DNA from 2 places in the Nocardioides zeicaulis genome. Region 2 is predicted to be linked to the other one. Evidence: predicted binding sites of a transcription regulator. Region 2 holds the regulator's gene; the other holds the start of a gene.
The links. The regulator LexA, encoded in region 2, represses DNA repair genes until DNA is damaged. The targets are predictions, from matches to a motif close to TCGAACANNTGTTCGA.
Positions count from the first base shown of each region.

Region 1: the regulator LexA is predicted to act here: its motif matches at 2,371-2,386, upstream of ruvC (crossover junction endodeoxyribonuclease RuvC).

Region 1 is NZ_JBHLXH010000001.1:258,345-262,998, reverse strand. Features, by position in the region: gene pdxS (pyridoxal 5'-phosphate synthase lyase subunit PdxS) at 1-873, shown strand, start outside; gene pdxT (pyridoxal 5'-phosphate synthase glutaminase subunit PdxT) at 867-1,472, shown strand; gene ACFFJG_RS01370 (YebC/PmpR family DNA-binding transcriptional regulator) at 1,510-2,283, shown strand; gene ruvC (crossover junction endodeoxyribonuclease RuvC) at 2,412-2,957, shown strand; gene ruvA (Holliday junction branch migration protein RuvA) at 2,954-3,553, shown strand; gene ruvB (Holliday junction branch migration DNA helicase RuvB) at 3,616-4,647, shown strand.
Region 2 is NZ_JBHLXH010000001.1:1,311,850-1,316,503, forward strand. Features, by position in the region: gene ACFFJG_RS06470 (LysM peptidoglycan-binding domain-containing protein) at 102-452, opposite strand; gene ACFFJG_RS06475 (SDR family oxidoreductase) at 631-960, opposite strand; gene ACFFJG_RS06480 (SDR family oxidoreductase) at 978-1,418, opposite strand; gene lexA (transcriptional repressor LexA) at 1,576-2,298, shown strand; gene ACFFJG_RS06490 (NAD(P)/FAD-dependent oxidoreductase) at 2,411-3,628, shown strand; gene ACFFJG_RS06495 (sulfotransferase family protein) at 3,692-4,426, shown strand; gene ACFFJG_RS06500 (DivIVA domain-containing protein) at 4,440-4,654, shown strand, end outside.

The DNA of each region.
Region 1 (4,654 bases), 1.1 Mb from region 2:
GGCACGAGCCGCGTCAAGCGCGGCATGGCCGAGATGCTCAAGGGCGGCGTCATCATGGACGTCGTCACCGCCGAGCAGGCGAAGATCGCCGAGGACTCCGGCGCCGTCGCCGTCATGGCCCTCGAGCGCGTCCCCGCCGACATCCGCGCCCAGGGCGGCGTGTCCCGGATGAGCGACCCCGACATGATCGACTCCATCATCGAGGCCGTCTCGATCCCGGTGATGGCCAAGGCTCGCATCGGCCACTTCGCCGAGGCGCAGGTGCTCCAGTCGCTCGGCGTCGACTACATCGACGAGTCCGAGGTGCTCACCCCGGCCGACTACGCCAACCACATCGACAAGTGGAACTTCACGGTGCCCTTCGTCTGCGGCGCGACCAACCTCGGCGAGGCGCTGCGACGGATCACCGAGGGCGCCGCCATGATCCGCTCCAAGGGCGAGGCCGGCACCGGAGACGTCTCCAACGCCGTCATGCACATGCGCACCATCGGCGGCGAGCTGCGCCGCCTCAGCAGCATGTCCGAGGACGAGCTCTACGTCGCGGCCAAGGAGCTGCAGGCCCCCTACGAGCTCGTCAAGGAGGTCGCGGCCGCCGGCAAGCTGCCCGTCGTCCTCTTCACCGCCGGCGGCATCGCCACCCCGGCCGACGCCGCGATGATGATGCAGCTCGGCGCCGAGGGCGTCTTCGTCGGCTCGGGCATCTTCAAGTCGGGCAACCCCGCCCAGCGCGCCGAGGCGATCGTCAAGGCGACCACCTTCCACGACGACCCCGACGTCGTCGCCAAGGTCTCCCGCGGTCTCGGCGAGGCCATGGTCGGCATCAACGTCGACGAGATCCCGCAGCCGCACCGGCTCGCCGAGCGCGGGTGGTGACGCACCCCACCATCGGGGTGCTCGCCCTGCAGGGCGACGTGCGCGAGCACCTGGCCGCCCTGCGCTCGCTCGGGGCCGAGCCCGTGACTGTACGCCGCCCTGCGGAGCTCGCGGCCTGCGACGGGCTCGTCATCCCGGGCGGGGAGTCGACCACCATGGTCAAGCTCGCCCGGATCTTCGACCTGCTCGAGCCGCTGCGCGAGGCCGTCCGAGGCGGTCTCCCGGCGTTCGGGACGTGCGCCGGGATGATCATGCTCGCCGACCGCATCGAGGACGGCGCCCCGGGCCAGGAGAGCATCGGGGGGCTCCACGTCACCGTGCGCCGCAACGCCTTCGGGCGGCAGGTCGACTCCTTCGAGGAGGACCTGCACCTCGACGGCCTTGACGACCCCGTGCGGGCCGTCTTCATCCGCGCCCCGTGGGTGGAGTCGGTCGACGACGACGTCGAGGTGCTGGCCCGGGTCGAGGGGGGACCGGCCGCGGGTAGGATCGTCGCGGTGCGCCAGGGTCCCCTGATGGCGACCTCGTTCCATCCCGAGGTCGGCAGCGACGACCGGGTCCACGGCCTGTTCGTGGACCTGGTGCGCTCGGCCCGTTGACGCATCGCGCCAGACCCCGCGACAGACAGAGGTACTCATGTCAGGCCACTCCAAGTGGGCAACGACCAAGCACAAGAAGGCCGCCATCGACGCCAAGCGCGGCAAGCTGTTCGCCAAGCTGATCAAGAACATCGAGGTCGCCGCCAAGCAGGGCGGGGGAGACCCCGCGGGCAACCCGACGCTCTACGATGCCATCCAGAAGGCCAAGAAGAGCTCGGTCCCCAACAAGAACATCGACTCCGCGCTCAAGCGCGGCTCCGGCGCCGAGTCGGGTGGGGTCGACTACAAGAACATCTCCTACGAGGTCTACGGCCCGCAGGGCGTCGCCATCCTCGTGGAGTGCCTCACCGACAACACCAACCGTGCCGCGATGGAGGTCCGCACCGCCGTCACCCGCAACGGCGGCACGATGGCCGACCCCGGCTCGGTCTCGCGCCTGTTCACCCGCAAGGGCGTCGTGGTGGTGCCCAAGGCGCAGGAGGGCCGTGAGGTGAGCGAGGACGACGTCCTCGAGGCCACCCTCGACGCCGGCGCCGAGGAGGTCATGGACCTCGACGACACCTTCCAGGTCCAGAGCGAGGCCACCGACGTCGTCGCGGTGCGCACCGCGCTCCAGGAGGCCGGCATCGACTACGACTCCGCCGACGTGGAGTTCGTCGCCAGCCTCGAGATCCCGGTCGACGCCGACGGCGCGGGCAAGGTGCTCCACCTCGTCGACGCGCTCGAGGACCTCGACGACGTGCAGGACGTCTTCACCAACGTCGACATCCCCGCCGACGTGATGGCCGAGCTCGAGTCCGCCGACGCCTGAGCCCTCCCCGGCTCGCCGTCGCCCTAGCAGCGGCCCCGCCGCGCGTGTCGTCGTCGTACGACGTGCGCGGCGGGTTAGCGTGTCGGCACGAACACATGTTCGGACGACCGCAGGGAAAGGGGAGACGCGTGCGCGTGCTCGGCATCGACCCCGGGCTGACCCGGTGCGGCGTCGGCGTCGTCGACGGCAGCGTCGGACGGCCCCTGTCCATGGTCGACGTCGGCGTGATCCGCACCAGCTCCGGGCTTCCGGTCGCCGAGCGGCTGGTGACCATCGAGAAGGGCCTCGACGCCTGGATCGAGGAGCACCGCCCCGACGCGGTCGCCGTCGAGCGGGTCTTCGCCCGCTCCGACGTCAGCACCATCATGGGCACCGCCCAGGCCAGCGGCATCGCGCTGGTCGTCGCCGCCCGCCGTGGCCTGCCGATCGCGATGCACACCCCGAGCGAGGTCAAGGCCGCCGTCTCCGGCAACGGCCGCGCCGACAAGGCCCAGGTCGGCGCGATGGTGGTCCGCATCCTGCGCCTGCCCGAGCTGCCCAAGCCGGCCGACGCCGCCGACGCGCTCGCGCTCGCCATCACCCACGTGTGGCGCGGGTCGGCGAGCAGCCGGCTCGAGGCCGCCGTGGCCAAGGCCGGCCCCCGACGCACCAGCCATCCCGTGAGGACCCGATGATCGCCTTCGTCCGCGGCGAGGTCGCCGCCGTGACCCTGTCCAGCGCCGTCCTCGAGGTCGGGGGCGTGGGGCTGGAGCTGATGTGCACGCCCGGCACCCTCGCCACGCTGCGCGTCGGCCGCGAGGCGCGGCTGCCGACGAGCATGGTGGTGCGCGAGGACAGCCTCACGATCTTCGGCTTCCTCGACGACGACGAGAAGTCGATCTTCGAGATCGTCCAGACGGCCTCGGGCGTCGGGCCCAAGGTGGCCCAGGCGATCGTCGCGGTGATGAGCCCCGACGACGTGCGCCGCGCCATCGCCGCCGAGGACGTCAAGGCGCTCACCCGGGTGCCGGGCATCGGCCAGAAGGGCGCCCAGCGGATCATCCTCGAGCTCAAGGACCGCATCGGTCCGCCGGTCGGCAGCATGCCCACCGGGCCGGCCGCGCCGGTCGTCGAGCCGTGGCGCGAGCAGGTGCAGCAGGGCCTCGTCGGCCTCGGCTGGTCGGCCAAGGAGTCGGAGAAGGCCGTGGAGGCCGTCGCCGACCAGGCCGGCGACGCTCCCGACGTCGGTGCGCTGCTGCGGGCCGCGCTGCGCACGCTGAGCAGGGCGTGAGCGACGTGAACTGGGACGACACCGACGAGGACGTCGAGCTCTCCGAGGCCGAGCTCGCGCACCTGCAGCGCCTCACCGACGCCGAGGCCGACGGCGACGAGCGCGCCGTCGAGGCGGCGCTGCGCCCCAAGACCCTCGACGAGGTCGTCGGGCAGGCGCGGGTCCGAGACCAGCTCGGCCTCGTGCTCGAGGCCGCGCGCCGCCGCGGCCGCGCGCCCGACCACGTCCTGCTCTCCGGCCCACCCGGGCTCGGCAAGACCACCCTGGCGATGATCATCGCCGCCGAGATGAGCACGCCGCTCCGCCTGACCAGCGGCCCCGCCATCACCCACGCCGGCGACCTCGCCGCGATCCTGTCGGGCCTCAACGAGGGCGACGTGCTCTTCGTCGACGAGATCCACCGGATGTCGCGCCCGGCCGAGGAGATGCTCTACATGGCCATGGAGGACTTCCGGGTCGACGTGGTCATCGGCAAGGGCCCCGGCGCCACCGCGATCCCGCTGGAGATCCCGCCGTTCACCCTGGTCGGGGCCACGACCCGCGTCGGCCTGCTGCCGGGCCCGCTGCGCGACCGCTTCGGCTTCACCGCCCACCTCGAGTTCTACGAGCCCCACGAGCTCGACCAGATCGTGCACCGCTCCGCGGGCCTGCTCGGGGTCCACCTGACGTCGGAAGGGTCCAAGGAGATCGCGTCGCGCTCGCGCGGCACGCCCCGCATCGCCAACCGGCTGCTGCGCCGGGTCCGTGACTACGCCCAGGTGCGGGCCGACGGCGTGCTCTCGCTGCCCGTCGCGCAGGCGGCCCTCGACCTGTTCGAGGTCGACGAGTCCGGCCTCGACCGGCTCGACCGGGCCGTGCTCGACGTGCTGTGCCGCCGCTTCGGCGGCGGACCCGTCGGCATCTCCACCCTGGCGGTCGCCGTGGGGGAGGAGCGCGAGACCGTCGAGGAGGTCGCCGAACCGTTCCTCGTCCGGATGGGCATGCTCGCCCGCACCCCGCGGGGCCGCGTCGCGACGCCCGCGGCCTGGCACCACCTCGGCCTGACGCCCCCGGCGCTGCCGACCGTCGACTCCACGCTCTTCGACGAGGTGTGAGGCGGCC
Region 2 (4,654 bases):
GCTCCCGACATGCGCCGAGGGGCGGGCCTGGTGGCCCGCCCCTCGGTCTTCCCCTTGGTTCCACCAGCCGGGGTCGAAGCGGCTGATGGAGGCCTCGCGCGTCAGTCGGTGACGACCGGGACGCGGAGCTTCTGGCCAGCCGAGAGGCTGGCGGACTCGAGGGCGTTGAGCCGCTCGATCTGATCCATCGCGGAGCGGACGTCGCCGTCGGTGGAGATGTCGCTGGCGATGTCCCAGAGGGTGTCGCCCGGGGCGACGGTGACGACCTCGGTCGGGACCTGCTGGCCCGCCGAGTCGGTGCCGACGGCGCCGCCGGCGAGCATGACCGCCACCCCGAGGACCAGGAACAGCGAGGTCAGGAAGACCACGAGCCGGCCGCGCCGGGTGAGCCGCACCGCCGAGCGACGGGCGGACGTGGCGGTGAAAGCGGGGGAAAGGCTGAGGGTGCTCATCGTGGCCTCCTGGGGAAGATCAGCCGGGTGTCTCGGTCGAAGGAATGTCTAGTGATGACCACCGACAGTGGGTCGGTCTCGCTCAGACGTTCGATCGAACGTGTGTACGACGATAGAGCAGGTGTTCGAACAGATCAAGGACCTGGGCGAACAAATGTTCGACGGCCCCGAAGGCGGCTCAGCGCCGACGCATCGACCGCCGCCCCTGGGCCGCGAACAGCCCCACGACGTGCGGCGCCGCGCCGGGTGTGAGCGCGGCAGCCCGCGCCACTCCCCCGCGCCAGCCCGGCACGGTCCGCACCACCCGCCGCGAACCGAGGAGGGCGACCGCGGCCGTCGCGACCTGGTCGACGGTGAGGATCGGGCCGCCCGAGTGCACCAGCTGGGCTCCCATCCCGTCGGGGTCCTGCGCGGCGAGCATCGCGGTGTCGGCGCCGTCAGGGCACAGCGCGTGCACCCGGACCCCGCGGGGCGCCTCGGCGTTGACCGAGGAGCTCAGCGACACCACGCCCGCCTTCGTCGCTGCTACACGCTGTAGCCGGGGGCCGGGGTGAGGCCGGCGAGCGAGGCGACGTTGACGACGTCACCTCCGGCGGGCCCGAACGCGTCGAGCGCCGCGCGGGTGCCCCACATGGTGCCGAGGAGGTTGACCTCGACCAGGCGGCGCACCTGCTCGTCGGTCAGCGCGACGAGCGTCCCGTCGTCGCCGACCCCGGCGTTGTTGAACCAGGCCGCCAGCGGGGCGTGGCGCGCAGCCTCGGCGGCCACCGCCCGGTGCGCGTCGGGGTCTCGCACGTCGTGGACCAGCCCGGCCGCTCCGATCTCTTCTGCGGTCGCGGTGACCGCCTCGGAGACGTCGGTGACCACGACCCGGTGACCGCGGGCGACCATCCGCTCGGCGATCGCCCGCCCGATCCCACGCGCCCCACCCGTTACCACACAGCTCGTCGTGCCCACGCTCGCCATGCGGCCGACCGTAGCGACACGCGGGTTCGAACAGGTGTTTGATCCGCGGGCGTCCGCGGCGCTACGGTGGCCCCACTGCTCCGGGTGGACGGAGCACGACACCAGCAGCACACCAGCAGCACGTCAGCAGGACACCGTGCCGGGAGGACTGAGCCAGATGGCCAAGCAGGACGACAAGAACGTCATCGAGATGCCCGACGGCCCGCCGGACGCCACCGGCCTGACCCCGCGCCAGCAGCGCGTGCTGGCCACGATCAAGGACTCGATCGAGACGAAGGGCTACCCGCCCTCGATGCGCGAGATCGGCCAGGCGGTCGGGCTCACGTCGTCCTCCAGCGTGGCCCACCAGCTGCGCGTGCTCGAGGGCAAGGGCTTCCTCAAGCGCGACCCCAACCGGCCCCGCGCGCTCGAGGTGTTCCTGCCCGAGGTGATGGCGGCGCGCCGCTCGATCTCGAGCGCCGACGAGTCGAGCGTCGACGAGACCGGGATCGGCGACGTCTCCCCCACCGCGGTCAACATCCCACTCGTGGGCCGCATCGCCGCCGGTGGCCCGATCCTCGCCGAGGAGCAGGTCTCCGACGTCTTCCCGCTGCCCAAGCAGCTCGTCGGTGACGGCACGCTCTTCCTCCTGGAGGTGTCCGGCGACTCGATGATCGACGCCGCGATCTGCAACGGCGACTACGTCGTGATCCGGCAGGAGCAGACGGCCACCAACGGACAGATCGTTGCGGCGATGATCGAGGGCGAGGCGACCGTGAAGACGTTCCAGCGCAAGGACGGCCACGTCTGGCTGCTCCCGCACAACAGCGCGTACGACCCGATCCCCGGCGACAACGCGACCATTCTTGGTGTCGTCACGGCGGTCCTGCGCAGCCTCTGAGGCACTCCTCGCCCGGCCTTCCGACGGCCCTCCACCCTGCGGGGCGGAGGGCCGTTGATTGTGGTGCACCGAGCGGACACGATGGCGGGACCACCCATCGCGAGGAGCCCGCATGAGCCAGGTCCAGGAGTCCTACGACTACGTCGTCGTCGGCGCCGGCGTCGCCGCCACGAGCGCCGTGAAGGGGATCCGCAGCCAGGACCCCTCCGGCACGGTCGCGGTCCTCGGCTCCGAGCCCGACAGGCCGGTCTACCGACCCGACCTGTCGAAGGCCCTCTGGCTCGACGCCGAGAAGAGCCTCGACGACTCGTGGCTCTCCGGCGACCTCGAGGACGACGACGCGGTCGACCTCCTCACCGACACGACGGTCAGCGCGATCGACCCCGGTGCCCACGCCGTACGCCTCGCCGACGGCACGACCGTCACCTACGGCAAGCTGCTGCTGGCCACCGGTGCCGAGCCGCGCACGCTCGACCTCCAGCCCGGCCCGCGCGTCCTCTACTACCGCACCGCCGCCGACTACCAGCGGCTGCGCACCCTCGCCGGCCCCGACAGCCACGTCGTCGTGGTCGGCGGCGGCTACATCGGTTCGGAGATCGCCTCGGCCCTCGTGCAGAACGACGTCTCCGTCACCCTCGTGCTCGACCTCGAGGACGTGCAGGAGCAGATGTTCCCCCGTGCGCTCGCGGCCAGCCTCACCAAGGCGTTCACCGACCGCGGCGTGACGGTGGTGCACGGCTCGGTGAGCGCCGGCGAGGACACCGGCGACGGCGTGCGGATCCGGCTCGACGACGGCACCGAGGTGGTCGGCGACGCAGCCGTGGTCGGCGTCGGCGTGCAGCCGCGCACCGGGCTCGCCGAGGCTGCCGGGCTCGAGGTCGACAACGGCGTCGTCGTCGACGAGCACCTGCGCACCAGCGCGGAGGACGTGTACGCCGCGGGCGACGTGGCGTCGTACCCCGACGCCCTCCTCGGCCGACGCCGCGTCGAGCACGTCGACCAGGCCGAGAAGTCCGGCGAGCACGCCGGCAAGGTGATGGCCGGCGCCGGCGAGGCCTACGAGTACACCCCGATCTTCTGGTCCGACATCTTCGACGCCGGCTACGAGGCGGTCGGCGAGACGAAGTCCGACCTCGACATGGTGGAGGACTGGAAGGACGGCCAGCTCGGCACCGGCGTCGTCTACTACCTGAAGCAGGGCTCCGTGCGCGGTGTGCTGCTGTGGAACGTCTGGGACAGCACCGACCAGGCTCGCGAGGTCATCAGGGAGACGCGTGACGCGCCGCTCGACGACCCCGAGGTGCTGCGCGGCCGGATCCCGTTCGGCTGACGGGGTCTCGAGGCTCGTCGCCGGAGCTCCTCGCACCCCGGCGCCCGGTGTAGCCTCGCGGCGATGTTCGAGCACGCCGGCGCGACCCCGTCCCCCGAGGTGTTCCGCACCCGTCCGGGCAACCGGCGCCGGCTCACTCCGCCGGGCGAGGCCGAGCTCGACCGGCTGGGGCTCGCCGGGGAGGCGTCGGCGTGGCTCAGCCCGCTGGCGTACAACCTCACGGTGAGCCACAGCCACCGGTTCGTCTGGTACCGCGTGGCGAAGGTGGCGACCCGGACCATCCGCCACCACTGCGAGAGCCATGGCGTGAGCCTGGACGTGGACCACGCGATGCGGGTCAGGTACCCCCTGGCCAGCTTCACCGACTACTTCACCTTCGCCTTCGTGCGCGACCCGCTCGACCGGTTCGTCTCGGCGTGGCGCGACAAGGTCGTCGGAGCCAACTACTACTCCTTCGACGACGCGACGCACGCCCGGATGCAGACGGTCGAGGAGTTCGCCCGCTGGACCGCCGCGCAGGACCTGTCGGCGGTTCCCGGCACCGACCAGCACCTCACCCTGCAGAGCCGGATGATCGATCTCAACCGGGTCGACTTCGTCGGGCGCCTGGAGACCTTCGACCGCGACTTCGCCGAGGTGTGCGAGCGCATCGGCGCGCCGACCGTGCCGACCGCCCCGCGGAACCAGACCGCGCCCGGCGGGCAGGACCGCCGGGTCTCCGACGAGCTCCGCGCGCTGGTGACCACGATGTACCGCCGTGACTACCAGCTCTTCGGCTACGACCCCGACCGCCCGTAGACCGGAGCCCGCCATGACGCTCGCCCAGCCCCGCTTCGCCACCACCAAGCTCACCGAGGGCTACGACGTCGGCGAGGTGGACGACCTCGTCGACCGGGTCCTCGCCGCGCTCGCCCAGGAAGGCCCGGCCATGACGGCCGAGCAGGTGCGCGACGTCCGGTTCACGCCGGTGCGGCTGCGCGAGGGCTACGCGATGGGCGACGTCGACGACTGGCTCGACCAGGCGGT